Regions from separate parts of the Pseudovibrio sp. Ad5 genome, predicted to be linked through region 2. Evidence: riboswitches for the same ligand, from Rfam matches in the RefSeq annotation. Region 2 holds a riboswitch; each other region holds the start of a gene.
What was found. Region 2 has a riboswitch for cobalamin ahead of PsAD5_RS26460 (ABC transporter ATP-binding protein). Riboswitches for the same ligand answer to the same signal wherever they lie in the genome.

Region 1: another riboswitch for cobalamin. It lies ahead of PsAD5_RS23815 (energy-coupling factor ABC transporter permease); the one in region 2 lies ahead of PsAD5_RS26460 (ABC transporter ATP-binding protein).
Region 3: another riboswitch for cobalamin. It lies ahead of PsAD5_RS09220 (TonB-dependent receptor plug domain-containing protein); the one in region 2 lies ahead of PsAD5_RS26460 (ABC transporter ATP-binding protein).
Region 4: another riboswitch for cobalamin. It lies ahead of cobU (bifunctional adenosylcobinamide kinase/adenosylcobinamide-phosphate guanylyltransferase); the one in region 2 lies ahead of PsAD5_RS26460 (ABC transporter ATP-binding protein).

The regions. Positions count from the first base shown of each region.
Region 1 covers NZ_LMCH01000065.1:141,514-145,723, reverse strand. Annotated here, with positions in the region: gene PsAD5_RS23830 (EAL domain-containing protein) at 1-431, opposite strand, end outside; gene PsAD5_RS23825 (hypothetical protein) at 858-1,673, shown strand; cobalamin riboswitch at 2,030-2,240, shown strand; gene PsAD5_RS23815 (energy-coupling factor ABC transporter permease) at 2,277-2,942, shown strand; gene ettA (energy-dependent translational throttle protein EttA) at 3,166-4,210, shown strand, end outside.
Region 2 covers NZ_LMCH01000066.1:291,381-295,590, forward strand. Annotated here, with positions in the region: gene PsAD5_RS26450 (RNA ligase family protein) at 1-598, shown strand, start outside; cobalamin riboswitch at 1,406-1,615, shown strand; gene PsAD5_RS26460 (ABC transporter ATP-binding protein) at 1,960-2,742, shown strand; gene PsAD5_RS26465 (ABC transporter substrate-binding protein) at 2,755-3,693, shown strand; gene PsAD5_RS26470 (FecCD family ABC transporter permease) at 3,696-4,210, shown strand, end outside.
Region 3 covers NZ_LMCH01000015.1:95,139-99,348, forward strand. Annotated here, with positions in the region: gene PsAD5_RS09210 (formate--tetrahydrofolate ligase) at 1-364, opposite strand, end outside; gene PsAD5_RS09215 (DMT family transporter) at 697-1,590, shown strand; cobalamin riboswitch at 1,767-1,979, shown strand; gene PsAD5_RS09220 (TonB-dependent receptor plug domain-containing protein) at 2,156-3,976, shown strand; gene PsAD5_RS09225 (ABC transporter substrate-binding protein) at 4,074-4,210, shown strand, end outside.
Region 4 covers NZ_LMCH01000025.1:92,256-96,465, forward strand. Annotated here, with positions in the region: gene PsAD5_RS12690 (cysteine synthase A) at 1-121, opposite strand, end outside; gene PsAD5_RS12695 (hypothetical protein) at 367-1,056, opposite strand; tRNA gene PsAD5_RS12700 (tRNA-Asn) at 1,770-1,844, opposite strand; tRNA gene PsAD5_RS12705 (tRNA-Asn) at 1,884-1,958, opposite strand; tRNA gene PsAD5_RS12710 (tRNA-Asn) at 1,998-2,072, opposite strand; cobalamin riboswitch at 2,333-2,541, shown strand; gene cobU (bifunctional adenosylcobinamide kinase/adenosylcobinamide-phosphate guanylyltransferase) at 2,678-3,238, shown strand; gene cobW (cobalamin biosynthesis protein CobW) at 3,235-4,210, shown strand, end outside.

The sequences.
Region 1 (4,210 bases), on a different contig from region 2:
ATCGTCGCACGCAGTGTCAGCTGATGGGATAGAGGCAGATAAGCCAGAACTGCGATCATCGCTGCCATTGCTGCGTGGATTGCAGCGGCGTGGATGTCCCCCTGTGGTCTGAATTCCACTTGAGACTGCCAGAGGATCAATTGTGCCGTTACATCAGGCAAGTTCAGCGTTGTGTCGATGAGCAGGCATGCTGCTGAACTGATGATGATGAGGAGAAGGGCACGGTTGAAAAAACGCGTCGCCCGCATACGCTCCTGAATAAACAGGCTGGAATAGACAATAAGTATTCCAAGAACACCAAGCGCGAACAATCCAACAGACAATATGGTCCATAGGTTCTGCTGCTGAGTGAGCAGTTCAGCTTGATTGAGCTGATTGTGCAGGCCACCTGTCGCAGGATCGAAAATCGACGCATACGATGACGCTGACATGAAGTGTATCGATAAACCAATTAAAACGAAAAGGAGCAATACAGGAAGTAAGAGGGCTCGAAAATGCATTTGGGTACCCCAGGAAATTCCTCGGCATAATTGTTTGAAATTATTGCGCATTTATTAAGAATTCTAGGGATGAACCGGGTTTAATTCTAAAAAGTATCGAAAAGTGCGGTGCATATGACGTTTATCTGACACGTCCAAAGCAAATTTATGAAAATTGTAAGTAAATGTTTCGTTGAGTGAAATTCTTTATATACGTGAATACTCGTATTTATCTTCAAGTTGAGAGGAAAGAGGGACGGGCTGTCAATTATGATTCTCTTCTCTTTTCACGAGAGCATTTAGTTCATTTTTTATGGGCAATTGATGTGCATTGTAGTTCACCATCTTGCTGAAACAACTTTCAGGTGGTCTTGAACGATGCAGTGGTCCAGCTTGTTTTTATACTCAGCGGTTTCGGTTTTGCAGCCAACTGGTGGTGAGCGAGATAACATCTTGCCGAGTTGGAGCTCAACCACAGCACGCCATGGTATCGTAGAAAGCATTGAGCGTATGGCTCGGGCTGGGAGCCCTGAATATGTGAAACTCGATGACCGTGTTGCTGTTTTGGTTGGCGATGGGGCTTTATGGAGTGACGCGCTGGCTGGCGCAGACAATGAAGTGACGCCACCTGAAGCTGGCGACAGTTTTGGAAGCTTTGCTGTTTATTCTGAGAGTGTACGTGCTCATCTGTCATTACACGGGCCGAAGGCTGTTGGCGCAACGTATAGAGAGTTCGCTTTTCAGCCTCTGAAAGAGCTGGTGGGCTTTTTAAAAGAGCATCACTTTCAGATTTGGGTTTTAAGCTTTGGAGATCATGAAGTAGACCGCACAATGGCGGAGTTGAATTATGGACTTCCGAGATTTCGGGTTATCGAGGTTACTCCCCACGTAGCGCCGATGTCTTCAACAGATCTTGCCCGAACTATCTGGGAGAGGATAGGAACAGCACCCCAGATTTTTCTTGGACGATCTCACAGTGATCTTGGCTTGCTGAAGCTTGCTGGAAAAGGTGAGGGGGTGCTTAAAATCCAGATTTCTGCCAGCCAAAATGCTTCCATTCAGACACCGGATTCAACTCCTGATGATTCTGGAGAGCAGCAGAACTCCTGGAGCTTTGTGATTTCTCCTGAGGAGCATTGGCTAAGGAAATATTCGTGGCAGGCACCTTCGGAGAGAACTTATAGCAAGAACTAATAGAAAATACTGAGACTTTCGTTGCAAGATGCACGAGATATATTTGATCTATTCTAGTTTTAATCGATTGAAAATCTGAGTGCTTTTGTAATGTTGAATAATATCCGATGTTTCTGAGGTAATTTTATTTATTTTGATGAAGATCAATGAAGAGGTGGGGCACTCTGATATTTCTAAATACAGCTTCGGCTGGCACTCGGATGGGGGAGTGTCAACTTTCTTAAAGGCGTGTACCAACGGGTACACGCCTCTTTTTTTGCCTGCAGCTCTGGCGGGTTACGAAGGCCGTTGCATCCCTCTGATTGTTGCTTATTCCAACTACCTCTTATTTCTAGTTGTGTCTTCTCTTGTAATTTAGGATATTCCCGCTGTTGGGTTCTGTAGAAGCCAAGCTTCTTGGATGAAAAGGGAATGCGGTAGGGATGACCAAAGATGGGCCCGAACCGCAGCTGCCCCCGCAACTGTTACGTGGTGCCTTCTTCATAAAAGCCACTGGAGATGATCTCTGGGAAGGCGGAGGACGCAAAAGCCATAAGCCAGGAAACCTGCCCGACACGACATAAACTCATGACCGCACGGAGGGTGCGAAGAGGAGCATATTAAATGCATATTGAACCGGGTTACGTTTCCGCCGCCAAGGTTATTGCTGCCAATGCAGGGGCCGTTGGCGTTATTGTCTGGGGCTGCAAAGAGCAGATCTCCGAATTCCTGAAAGAGCCATTCACACCACTGAAAACGCTATTGGCTGCGGTTTTCTTCTCCATTTTCATGCAGAGCTTCCATATGTCTGTTGGAGCATCAGAACTTCACTTCGTTGGTGCGATGGCGATGTATCTGACGCTCGGGTTTACCCCTGTTCTGCTTGGGTTTGCCATTGGCTTGCTGTTTCAGGCGCTCGCTTTTGATCCGCAGGACATGTACCACCTTGGCGTCAACAGCCTGTCTTTGATGTTGCCGCTGATTGCCGTTCACTACCTGAGTGGCCGTGAGCTGTTTTCCAAGGAACTGACCAAGCGTGTGAGCTTTGCGCAGATTCTGAAGTTGGATGCGATGTATTATGCTGGCGTGACCGGCATGGTTGGCTTCTGGTTGATGATTGGGGACGTTGCTACGCCGTTTACGGCATGGGCGCAGTTTGCTCTGTCTTATCTGGCAATTGTTGCGTGTGAGCCATTGGTCACCTTCATTGCTGTGAAGGGGCTCAAGGCCGTTGAAGACAATGCGATTGTTCGGAACCTGACAGTGGTTCCGCAGTTGAAGCTTGCGTAAGTTTTCACGAGTTTGTTTGTTATTGGGGCGGCAGTGTAAACCTGCTGCCCTTTTTCTTGCGTGGAAGTGACCAGGTGTTGTCGTGAAATTCTCCGTTTGAGGAGAAAAAGCGACGGATTTGATCATCGCTGAAGTGTTATGGATTGCCCCTTGGCGCTGCTTCCACTATGAGTGCTCTCCAGAGATTTCATTGTTTACACAGATCAGGAGATGCAGGCAGTCCATGGCGCGCCAGTTCATCTATCACATGCACGGGGTCTCCAAGGCCTACGGTGCAAAAAAAGTACTCGACAATATTCACCTGTCTTTCTACCCGGATGCGAAAATCGGTATCCTTGGTCCAAACGGTGCAGGTAAGTCTACTCTTTTGAAGATCATGGCTGGTCTTGATAAAGAGTACACCGGTGAGGCATGGGCTGCAGAAGGTGCCAAGGTTGGCTACCTGCCGCAGGAACCAAAGCTGAATGAGGACAAGACCGTCCTTGAAAACGTGATGGAAGGCGTTGCGCACAAGCAGGCACTTCTGGATCGTTATAACGAACTGATGATGAACTACTCAGATGAGACAGCCGATGAAGGTGCTCAGCTGCAGGACATCATTGATGCGCAAGATCTGTGGAATCTGGAAAGCCAGGTTGAGATGGCAATGGAAGCGCTTCGCTGCCCTCCATCCGACTCTCCTGTAAATAACCTTTCTGGTGGTGAGCGTCGCCGTATCGCGTTGTGTCAGCTGCTCTTGTCCGAGCCTGACCTGATGCTGCTTGACGAACCAACCAACCACCTTGACGCTGAGACCGTGCACTGGCTGGAACGCCATCTGCGTGAGTTTAAGGGTTCAGTGCTGATCATTACCCACGATCGCTACTTCCTTGACAACGTGACTGGCTGGATTCTGGAACTCGACCGCGGTCAGGGCATTCCTTATGAAGGCAACTACTCCACTTACCTTGGTCAGAAAACTAAGCGCATGGAGCAGGAAGGCCGTGAGAACATGGCTCGTTCCCGCGCTATCAAGCGTGAGCAGGAATGGATGGGCATGACGCCGAAGGGCCGTCAGACCAAGTCAAAAGCGCGTATCAATGCTTATGATGCGCTGTTGACTGCTCAAGAAGAGCGTATGCCTTCAATTGAGCAGATCCTGATCCCTGTTGGTGAGCGTCTGGGTAACAATGTTATCGACGTTCAAGGCGTTTCCAAAGGCTTTGGCGATCGTCTGTTGATTGATGATCTGACCTTCAAACTGCCACGTGGTGGTATTGTTGGTATCA
Region 2 (4,210 bases):
ACCCAGCTCTCCCGGTGTAATGAGCGATGACAAGATCCTGCGGGATTTGGCGGTTCTGGAAAGCGCAGCAGAGGTCGTCTTTACCGAGAAGATGGACGGCGAGAATACGACTATCCTGCAGAGTGGATGCCATGCGCGTAGCCCTGACAGTGGGTATCATCCATCCCGTGATTGGATGAAAGCTTTTGCGGCAGGTGTTTCGCCGTGTCTTGCTGAGGATGAGCGGATCGTCGGTGAGTATCTGTTTGCCCGTCATTCCGTCGCTTATGACAGGTTGCCTACTTACTTTCTAGGTTTTGCATGGATTGTTGGCGGCGTCACACAGAGTTGGGATGCGACGCTGGACCGTTTCTCAGAGCTGGGCATTGCTCCTGTTCCGGTGTTGCACAGGGGCGTTTTCACTCAAGCAAGCGTTGACAGAGTGCTGAACGGGCTCAACCTGAGCAAGCAGGAGGGCTTTGTCGTGCGAACCACTGAGGCTTTCCAAGAGGCTGACATGGCAACACATATGGCCAAGTATGTGCGCGCAGATCACGTACAGAGTGACACCCACTGGATGCATGGTGAGATTACCAAGAACGGGTTGCGAAGGAGCTAGGAGCACCTGAGCATTTGGCTCTGGATCTCGGATCTGCGCTGCGCTTGTCCGGGAAGACGGTGGGGTGTGCTGTTATTGCAGGTTTTCTTTGATAATCCGGGCAAATTTTTGAGCGATTTTTTTGTTTGGGAGCTTCCTATAGTACGCACCTTGTCCTTTTACCGTAACCTCCAACTCGTTGTTACTGAGTCTTCGAAATCTCGCTGATTGGCCTATCCCATTATTATTGTACTCTGGGAAACTTCCGATGATTATAGTTGCATCATCAGCATTTACTTGTGGCTGACTTGGATGACGAAAGCCTCCCCAAATACAGCCATTCGGCGGCCTTTCATCAACTGAGTGACGGACTTTGCTATGGTATGCGGGGCTTGACATTGTGCAGGGGGCTATACCGTGATTTCTAAAGATAGCAAGCAACTTGCGAGAAAGCTCCTGGTTCGTCATTGATGAATCGATTTTCACAATCTCCGTATGTCCAGGTGTCGGCAGGAGAGGTCCAATCAATAAACATCCCGAAACTGCAAAACAGACAGCGAAGACACTCAAGATTATCGAAGTCTTTTTAATGACTGTTTTCATCTCTTTTCACTTATTGCTATCCGGATGGTCAAAGTTGGTGAATTCAAGCAATCTCTGTTTGGTCATTGCCAAGAGCCTAGCAAGGCGTTGTCACAAGTGAAACTCATGGAAAACTTGGGATGGTTTTGCGAAAGTATTTGAGTGTTTCAAGTGAGTTGCTGGCAATTGCTATCAACAGCACCTCAGGTCTATTCTCGAAAGCGCTTGCAATTGAGGTCTGCAAAATTCAGTATGCGGGCCTATGGTTTCTGAGGTGCGAAAGGCCTCGGGATTAAAAGGGAACACGGTGAAGTGTAGCCAACAGGCGCTAATTCCGTGACTGCCCCCGCAACTGTAAGCGGCGAGCGACGCCAAGCATGCCACTGGAGAGATCCGGGAAGGCTGGCTGAGCACAGACCCGCGAGTCAGGAGACCTGCCATTATGTTTCACTTCAACCCGGGCGGGGCGTCCCGGAGGAGGCCATAATGGTTGCATTGGCGCAAGCCTCTCACATATCCGGTTTCTGTTTGCCCCTGCCGTTGCGCGGAGGGCGTTATGTTACCTGTTTCCTCAAGACTTAAACTTTATCCCGGATCGTTTTGCGAACCGCTGATGGTCGACGCGCGTGTGTGCTTGACTTTTGCCTCAGGATTCGACAATCAATGTAACGTTATAACGTTACATTGATGATGTGTAGCGTTTCACTCGGGTGGGTTGGTACGATGCTTGATCTTGTTTCTCATCATTTGGGCACCGTTGGCTGCCCGATTGGGGCTGAGCTGCGCACGGGTGCTTTGGCATGAGCGCGGTTTTTGTTTCTGTGTGCGATGTTTCGTGGGCGCCTGATCGGAAGAGTTCGTTGGTGTTACAGCCACTGAGTTTTGAGTTGGCTGCGGGGCAAGTGCTTGGCGTGGTTGGCGCGAACGGGGCTGGCAAGTCTACGTTGTTGCGGCTGCTCTATCGGTTCAACAAGCCGATGAGCGGGCAGATTTGCGTTGGCGGTGATGACATCTGGTCCCTCTCCGCCAAGATCACGGCACAGCGGGTGGCAGCGGTATTGCAAGAGCAGCCGACGGATTTTGCGCTGAGGGTGCGTGAGATTGTGGAGCTGGGACGCACGCCGTATCGCAGTGGGTTAGCAGCTTCCGGAGAACGAGACCGGCAGGTGGTGGACCGTGCGATCCGCGCTTTGCAGCTGGATGCCTTGGCCGGACGGTTGTTTGGCACGCTTTCTGGCGGAGAGCGGCAGCGGGTTATGGTGGCGCGGGCGTTGGCGCAGGAGCCAGAGCTGCTCATTTTGGATGAGCCGACCAACCATCTCGACATTCGCCATCAGCTAGAAATTCTGAAGCTCATTGAAGAGCTGGATCTGACGATCATCACCAGCCTGCATGACCTGAACATGGCAGCTGAGGTGTGTGACCAGATCCTGTTGCTGGACCACGGGCAAATGCTTGGATTTGGGGTGCCGGAGCAGATCCTCTCTCCCGCTTTGGTTTCCAAGGCTTTTCAGGTGCGCACAACGCGCGAACAGCTGGTGGACCGACAACACTCTCTTCTGACATTTGATCTGCATTCTTAAGGGTACTTTTTCATGAAAAAACTTGGTTTGGCGCTGGCTGCGGCGCTGCTTTCCTCTTCCGCTGCGCTGGCAGAGGTTTCCGTCAAGAGCTGTAACCGCACTGTCGAATTTGATGGCGTGCCGCAGCGGGCGGTATCGCATGACTCCAACCTCACAGAAATGATGCTGGCACTGGAGTTGCAGGACAACATGGTGGGCTACACCGGTATTTCTGGGTGGAAGACGCTGGATGAAGAGCTCACGGATCAAGTGGCTGTGCTGCCGGAGCTTGCCCCAAAGTATCCGAACAAAGAAATCCTAATTGGTGCTGACGCGGATTTCTTTTTTGCAGGTTGGAATTATGGTATGAGGGTTGGTGGCGAGCTCACACCGGAGACGCTGGAGCCGTTCGGTATCAAGGTGTACGAGCTGACCGAGAGCTGCATCCATATTGGCGAGAAGCCAAAGGTTTCCATGGATGACATGTACAATGATCTTTTGAACCTTGGCCGCATCTTTGATGTTGAAGAGCGGGCGGAAGCGTTGGTGCAGGCTTATCGCGAAGACCTTGCGCAGTTCAAAGCTGGCTTGAAGGCTGCTGACACACCTCTGCGTGTGTTTGTTTATGACGGAGGTGAAGATTCTCCGTTCACTGCTGGTCGTTATGGGATGCCAACCGCGCTGATTGAGGCTGCTGGCGGCACCAACGTGACGGATACATTGGATAAGAGCTGGGTGCGCGTGAACTGGGAGGCTGTGGTTGAGACCAACCCGGAAGTGATCGTGATTATCAACTACGGCGAAGTGACTGCTGCGCAGAAGCGTGAGTTCATGCTCAACAACCCCGCCTTTGCGGATATGGATGCGGTGAAGAATGACCGGTTCGTGACGCTGGAATATGCTGAAGCAACTCCGGGACCACGGAACATCAAGGCGATCAAGAAACTCGCAACCGCATTCTGGGGTAACTAACAATGAGCGAAGGAACCGGCGTTGTTGTAGCCCCCAAAGAGGGCTCTTCTCATCATTTGCTGCAGATTTGCTGCGTGGGATTGGCTGCGCTGGTTCTTTCTGTCTGCCTTGCGGTCTCCGTTGGGGCGGTTTCCATTTCCATGGAGACTGTATGGGGTGTTCTTGCCAACAAACTGGTGCCGGGCACGGTTGAGCCGAGCTGGTCGCTGGGGCGGGAGAGCATTCTCTGGGAGATCCGCCTGCCCCGTGCGCTGCTGGCGATCATGGTGGGGGCCGGGCTTTCCATCGTGGGAGCTTGCCTTCAATCCGTCACCCGCAACCCGCTAGCTGACCCGCATTTGATCGGCATTTCAGCTGGTGGCGCGTTTGGGGCGGTGTTGGCTCTGCTGCATACGGGGCTGTTTTTGGGGATGCTCACCGTACCTTTGCTGGCGTTTCTGGGTGCTCTTGGGGCAACGCTGCTGGTGATTGGGGTGGCGAAGTTTACAAGCGCTACCAGTGCCGACCGTCTGGTGCT
Region 3 (4,210 bases), on a different contig from region 2:
TGATATCCTCCATAGGCACCACCTGCGCGTAACCGCCACCTGCAGCTCCACCCTTCATGCCAAAGCACGGGCCAAGAGAAGGTTCGCGCAGACAGATGGTTGTTTTTAACCCAATGCGGTTGAGAGCATCACCAAGTCCTACGGTTGTCGTGGTTTTGCCTTCCCCAGCCGGAGTTGGAGAGACTGCTGTGACAAGTATGAGTTTTCCATATGGATTACTGCTCAGCTCAGGCATCTCATCCAGATTAACCTTGGCTTTAAACCGGCCATAAGGTTCAAGAGCGTCCTCCGGGATCTTCAGATTTTGAGCGATGCGCGCAATGGGTTTCATGTCTGCTGCGCGGGCAATTTCAATATCTTTCATGGAAAATCTCCAGATTAGAACGTGTAATCAAATGAGCCGGAGAGAGCGTCAAAAACGCAAATCAGGCAGGAACAGCAATGTAATCTCTACGTAGAATCTCTACCGAATGCACCTGCAAAGTTCAAGATTGAGGTAGGGCACTTGAAACTAACTTAGTTAACGGTGCTCATCTGTGTTTTTGCTGAGATGTGAAATATTATTGCCTGAATAGCTGTTGGTCTGTTCTAAAATTCACCAGACTGCGCTTGCGCGGCAAATCCAAGAGCAGTAGAGCTGGTTGGCTTTTATAAACAAACTGCGTCGTGCCGTAGTTTCGTCGGTTAGGTCACCCCATGTTTTTATTTGAAGTTGCCGCGCTCGGTGCCGCTGCCACCTGGGCTATTGGTGGTCTCATTTCAGCAAAACCTGCAGCACACCTTGGAGCCATTGGCTTCAACTGTGTGCGTATGTGGTTTGTTGTGGTGTTTCTGGGTATCTATGTCATTGCAACAGGCACATGGAATACGGTTGATTCAAGCCACGCTTCTCTCATCTTTCTCTCTGGCTTTGTCGGCATCTTCATGGGGGACACATTGCTGTTCCTCACGCTCAACCGTATGGGACCGCGCCGCACAGCCATCCTGTTTTCCATGAACGCACCCATCTCAGCGCTTCTCGGTTGGTTGTTTCTGTCAGAGGAACTGTCATTTCAGGCGCTTGTTGGTATCTTATTCGTTTTAGTGGGCGTTATTCTCTCCATTGCGTTTGGAAAGCGCAAAGACCAGCTCCATAAATGGGAGGCGATTAGAGGTCCTGTTGCCATTGGTATCCTCTTTGGCACGTTGGCCGCACTTTCCCAATCAGTAGGGTCAATCATCATTCGCCCCGTTATGGAAAGTGGAGCAGATCCTGTTGCGATTTCTCTTATGCGCTGCACCATTGCAGCCTTTGGTTTGCTGGTGTTGTTTTACCTGCCGGGCCGTCCATTCAGATTGGCGAACCCAATCAACAAAGAGATCGTCGCACTGGCCTCCTTGTCCGGCATGCTGGGCATGGGGATCGGTATGACGCTGATCCTCTATGCACTCAGCGGTGGCGAAGTTGGCATTGTTTCTACCTTGTCAGCAACCACACCAGCCATGATGCTACCTGTTTTATGGTGGCAAACCAAAGAGTTCCCTGCCATTGGAGCATGGATCGGCGCACTCCTCGTCATTCTCGGCTGTGCTTTGATTTTCATGAGCTAAGCAAACGAGAAGGTAGCGATGCCGCCTAAGCATCCCTAGCAGGTGCGGCCTTAAGTGGTCGCACCGCAAGATATGGAGATGTGCTCTCTCCAGCAAATTCTGTGAGTTTAGCTGGCAATTGGTCGAATTTTATCAAGTTCCTCGCTCAGCCAGTTGACGGAAGCCCCTGAAATCTGATCAATAGCCGGGCATTTGGTATTTTTGTCGATCAGATAAAAATGAAAAGGGAACACGGTCCATTTGGAAAAGCCGTGGCTGCCCCCGCAACTGTAAGCGTAGAGTTGTTGCTCACACATGCCACTGATGCAGCTGTTTAAAGCGGTGTTGGGAAGGCGGAGCAACAATAAGGACGCGCAAGCCAGGAGACCTGCCAGATGCAGTCACTCACCCACGGTACGGGGCGTGCTAAGGGGCGGTATTCCGTTCAGGTGACATTCACAGTGCGTCTGAGTGGTGATGAATCTGACTTTGTTTCAACGGGTTAGAACCAAGTTTCTTCAAAGGCGCACAATGCAATCAACAGCATGGCATCCGACATGGATGCTGTGAATGATGGACCAAACTCGTGCGTAACACATCTTGGATCGCAGCTACCCTCAAGTCCGGCGTAGCCCTTTCAGCGCTCTTCAGCTCAACTCTTATCTCATCCGCAAACGAGACAGAGCTTGATGACATCATCGTCATCGCCAACAGAACGGAAACCGAAGCCGGCAAAGTCGGCTCCACAACACATGTCGTGACCGAAGAAGACCTAAAGAACGACGGCGCTATGTTTGTCTCTGAATACCTGACAAAGTTGCCGGGTATCTCGTTCTCGCAAAACGGCGGAGCGGGTAAAACAAGTGCTTTGCGCATTCGTGGAATGAGTGGTTATTACACGAAGATTTTGCTGGATGGTGTCGATATTGCTGACCCGTCTGGTACGCAAGTTGAAGCTCGCCTTGAGCATGTCCTACTTAATGATGTTGAGCGTATTGAAATCTTAAAAGGCTCGCACAGTGCATTATATGGTGGCCAAGCGGTGGGGGGTGTTATCAATATCATCACCAAACGCGCTGCGCCGGGCACCGTGAAGCATAATGCGGCCATCGAGGGCGGCAGCTACGGAACCGTCAACGCGTCCTATGGATTTCAAGCGGCGACTGAAACAGCAGATATCGCAGTAAATGTGCAGCGCTACCATACTGATGGGTTTAGCGCGCAAACTCCAAAAAGTGACACAGCAGATGAGGACGGTTATGAGAACCTGACCTTTTCTGCAAAAGGTTCAGTCGATGTCACAGAGGCTCTGAACCTATATTTTGTTGCACGCGGTACGGATGGTCACAGCGAGTTTGATGGGGGATCTGATCCAGATGGGCGTGATGAGCAGGATTTTCATCAGTACATGGGAAAATTTGGTGCAGATGTTGCTTGGTTTGATGATCGAGTAACAACTGATGCTTCGTTTCAGGTCATTCATACAAAGCGCCAATACTTTGGCGGGTTCTCCAAAAAGTACTCAGGTGATCGTTACAAGTTTGACGTTCTCAATACCTTTGAAGCGACAGACGAAATTACTTTGAATTTTGGTGGCGATTGGATGCATGAAGACTATACTGAGTATGGTAGTAGCCGTATCTTTGGTGGCTTTGTTGAAGCAATGGTTGAGCCATCAGATGACCTAAGCCTCTCGGTGTCTTCTCGCTTGGATTACCATTCTCATTTCGGTGCTTATTGGTCTGGTCGTGGAACCATTTCCTATCAGTTGCTTGAAGATACGCGTATCCATTCAAGCCTCGGGAATGGTTTTCGAGCGCCATCATCTTATGAGTTGTATGACGTAAAATATGGGAACCCAAATTTTGAACCTGAAACTGCCATGAGTTTTGACCTGGGTATCGATCAGAATCTGTTGGGTGATAAACTTAGACTTTCAGGAACCTATTTTCAGATCATGACTGAAGATTTGATTAGATATGACCGTACAACCAATAAATACGTACAGATCAACGGCATGTCCCGCAGCCAAGGTGCGGAGCTGTCTGCTAACTGGGATGTTCTCGACAATCTGAGCTTCAATGCTGCCTACACTTACACATGGGCTGTTGGACCAGACAAAAAACGTCTGCGCCGTGTACCGCTGCATGATGTGAATGTCGGGGCAACTTACAAGCCCGTTGATGTGCTGACCCTCAACCTCAATACCAGTTACGTCTCCGGTATCGAAGATGACGGTGAGCTCGACGACTTCGTTCTGGTCAATGCCAAAGCTGCTTATCAGTACACTGAGAATCTGACGTTCCACGTCCGCGGTGAAAACTTGCTGGATCAGGATTATGAGCGGATCAAAGACTATCAGACACCGGGTCTTTCCGTTTACGCTGGTCTTACTGCCAGTTTCTGATTAAGTATGCCGCTCGGTGAAAGCTGAGCGGCATCTTGCAGGGGAAGGCTCTGCTCGGGCTGCCTTCCAATGTCTGTACGCCTTTCAAAAGGTCGAAATGCGAAATAAGATCAAAAAGATCATGCAAATGGCGTTTCTGATGGCTCTGGCAATCAGTCCTGCTGTTGTACGAGCGGACCAGAGCGAGGCGGAGGCACCCCGGCGAGTTGTCTCCATGAACCTGTGCACCGACCA
Region 4 (4,210 bases), on a different contig from region 2:
GGCCCGGGTTCATGAACTCGGCTTTGCCGAGAATTTCACAGCCGGTTCGCTCGGAGGGGCCTTTGAGGCGAATAAGTGGAGTGTTGCCGATGGCTTCGATGGCAGAGGCGCGCGTATCCATAGTTTCTCTCAAATAATTCGTATGACCAAAAATCAGAATGCGGGTGTTTACCCCTTTTGAGACCACGCTACTGTGCTGACCTCACGAGAACAAGAAATGGGCTGCCAAAGGGTGCGTCAGACTAGGATATTATTCTCTTTGCAATTGCGCATGAGAACAAAATTGCTCACGGGGTGCGTGGCTTTCGAATGAGTGCGCTAAATGCGATTTGAGAGAGTATCGATTTGCGCGCAGTCCAGTCTTCGTCAGGATCTGCTTTCCAGCCAGGTGATGGCATCCTTGGTGGCTTTCCAGAGGATCTCGCCGTTCTCACCTGCGCGTAGCATGAAGGAGTTATGGACTTCCTTCGGGACGGGCTGCACTTCCAGCAGGTTCACCTGCGTATCCAGCGCCGGGGCAAAAGCTTCCTTGCGGGTGATGACAAAGCGCTCATCAGTTGGCACGCGGGACTGGTCTTTCTTCAGGCTGGCAGACTGCAGTGCTTTGTTGTGAGTGGCAGGTTGCATCACGGTGACGGCAATGGCTCTGCCATCTGGCAGCAGATGCGTCTCGTTTTGCTGGACCTCGGAATTGTAAATGACCTCGCCGTGGGTATCGATCAACTCGACCCACAGGGTCTTGCGGCCCTCAATTTCCACCTCACCAACCCAGATGGACAAATCACTCTCTAATGGATCGGCGTAGGGAGTTTTGGAGGGCGGAGCAACGGTGACGGCCAGATAATCCTCTGGCATGGCGTAGGTGTTGCCATTGTCGGATTTTTCGATGAGCTGAGGGCCTGATGTTGTGGCAGGCGCGGAGGCGGGGGGCGTTTCTGCGTGCGAAGGCGCAGCCAAAGCGAGTGGCGCAGCGATGCAGGCGGCAAGAAACCCTGATCTTGTGAGATGCAACTTGAAGGTTTGCGGCAGACCGCAGGATGGCAACAGACTACTCATTTATGGCTCCCTGACTTTTACGCAGCAACTTTCCCAGAGGGGGCGCCTTATTATGTGCACTTCACTAGTCATCACTTAGTAGTGATTATGATAATATGCACTAGATATATTAGAGGTATACGCATTTACTTAGAGTATCTATGCCATAATAATTGTATATAAATTATGTTTCGCGTATTTATACTTTCAGGTTATTTAAATGCTATTATGTAAAATTTTCATTGTGTTGATTTGCTATAGGATTTGGATAGAACTGTGATGTAGATCGCAGTTTGTGCATATGGCAAAAAAATCTAGTATTTTTCCGCATGAGCTAAGCTTTTGAAAGAACAGCGCTTCATTTCGGCCAATTTTTTATGGGTGCCAAGGGCCATTAGGCGGTATTTGAGCTCGTTGCTGATATGCACAGCTCTCCCAACTTATGAACTCCCTGAAAATTGAAGGAGCCAGAGCTGCGTCAGTGGGTGGCCATGTGCAGGATCAGGGTGAGTTTTAGCGCAAAATGGAACGCCTCCGCTTTTGTGCGGAAGAGAGTTCTACCCAAATGGACTTTATGTCTTCGGCCAGCGGCACTTGATAGTGCTGCACCTTCGCTTCGCGTGAACATGGTTTTCTACCCATCATTTTTCTTGTTTTCTGGATAGACGCGCACGCACGTGTTTTGTGAAGAGAAGAGCTGTTTTAAGAAGAAGGGGAGGATAAAGAGAGAAGTATGGCTCCCCGGGCCGGATTCGAACCAGCGACCAAGCGGTTAACAGCCGCTTGCTCTACCACTGAGCTACCGGGGATCATACTATGTTGCCATTGGCGGCGATCGATAAAAGAAGTGGCTCCCCGGGCCGGATTCGAACCAGCGACCAAGCGGTTAACAGCCGCTTGCTCTACCACTGAGCTACCGGGGATCACGATGATCTTGCCGTATGGCTGCAAACGAAAAAGGATGGCTCCCCGGGCCGGATTCGAACCAGCGACCAAGCGGTTAACAGCCGCTTGCTCTACCACTGAGCTACCGGGGATCATGACACCCTTGCGAGTTTGCCTCGCCGTTTGCGTGAGGAGGCTTTTACAGAGGCATGTTGTGTTTGCCAAGTCGTTTTTTGCGTATTTTTCGATTTGTGGACAGTTTCTCTATTTTTTTATTGAGATATCCAAGGGGGTTAGCCAGAAATCTCCAAAAACCGCGGATTTTGCGGGTTTGATTTTCCGGTGATGTTGGAATCCTCACAAAGACAATTGACAGGAGAGCTGATTGCGCCCCACACTTAAGGCCAGAACTCCAGTTTCTTTTTGTTCCGGCTCAGGCTTTGGAATGACAAGATTAAACGGGAATGCGGTTCCATATATTATGGAGACAAGCCGCAGCTGCCCCCGCAACTGTGAGCGGTGAGACCTTAGCGAAAATCCCACTGGCCTTTTAAGGGCTGGGAAGGGGCTATGGTCGGTTGAGCCGCAAGCCAGGAGACCGGCTGGAGATATGATTTGACATAGGACTGCTGTCGGGTGGACGGCGAGAGGTGCTCATGACGCATATTTTCCTGTCTCCGTGCGAGACAGTTGCTGTACTTTCATATTCTTTGACTGAAGCCCCGGCTTCTTTGCGCTTGCTGACCAGCTAACCCAGATGGCTGAACAGAGAGGCGACCTTGGTGTTCGCCATTGCCTGGTTACGGGTGGAGCTCGTTCCGGGAAAAGCGCATATGCGGAAAAGCTGGTTATAAGCAGCGGGCGACGCCCGACTTATATCGCGACAGGCCAGGCCTTTGACGGTGAAATGGAGGAGCGTATCGCGCATCATAAGATGCAGCGGGGCGACCTTTGGGACACTGTTGAGGAGCCGCTGGAGCTTGTGCGCGTGCTGGAAACGCATGCCAGCAGCGATCGTGCGATCCTCGTTGATTGTCTGACGCTTTGGCTTTCCAACCTTATGCACGGGTCGCGGGACTGGACCGTGGAGCTTGAGCGGCTTGAGGCGGTTCTTAGCTCTTTGCCGTGCCCTGTTGTGTTTGTTGGCAATGAAGTGGGCATGGGCATTGTGCCTGAAAACGCCATGGCCCGCGCCTTTCGAGATGAAGCTGGCCGCCTGAACCAGCGTATCGCCGACCTCTGCCATTTTGTGATGTTTGTGGCTGCTGGGCAGCCTTTGCAGCTGAAGCCTGCTGTTTTACCGGAGATTTCCCTATGACTGTTTCTTTTGCTGCACCTTCTAAAAAAATCCCTGCTGTCATTATCACTGGTTTTCTGGGGGCCGGAAAAACAACGCTGGTGCGTAACCTGCTGATGAAGGCACAGAACAAGCGCATAGCGCTGATCGTCAATGAGTTCGGCGAGATGGGTTTTGATGGCTCACTGGTGAATGGCTGTGCTGACCCGGACTGTTCTGCTGATGAAGTGGTGGAGCTGGCCAATGGCTGCATTTGCTGCACGGTAGCTGATGATTTTCTGCCGACCATGGAGATGCTTCTGGAGCGCGAGCAGGTGCCGGATGTGGTTGTGATTGAAACCTCTGGCCTTGCTCTGCCACAGCCGTTGGTGCGGGCGTTCAACTGGCCTTCTGTCAAGCCACGTGTGACCGTTGACAGTGTGGTGACCGTGGTAGATGCACCGGCTGTTGCTGCTGGCAAAGTGGCCTGCGATGAAGAGGCTGTTGCTGCACAGCGGGCAGCGGATGATGCGCTGGACCATGAAAGCCCGGTGGAAGAGCTTTTTGCGGATCAGCTGACCTGTGCTGACCTTGTTGTGCTTTCCAAAGCGGACCTTTTGAGCGAGGCAGAGCTGGCGGCTGTCAAGCAGACGATCCGTGGCCGGGTGCGTGATGGGGTTGAGATTGTGGCTGCCTCTCATGGCGAGCTGGCGCTGGATGTTCTGCTTGGGCGTGATGCCGGGGCCGAAGATGATATGGACTTGCGTCTTTCTCACCATGAAGCGCAGCATGCTCACGACCACGACCACGACCACGACCACGACCACGACCACCATCATCATCACGATCATTCTCATGATGATTTTGAGAGTTTTGTACTGCCAACCCGCCGGTTTGCTTCAATTGATGAGGTGAAGGCACAGGTGGAAGCGGCCATGAAGGTTTCTGGTGTGTTGCGCATTAAGGGCAGTGTGGTGGTTGAGGGCAAGGCCGCGCCGGTGCTGGTGCAGGCGG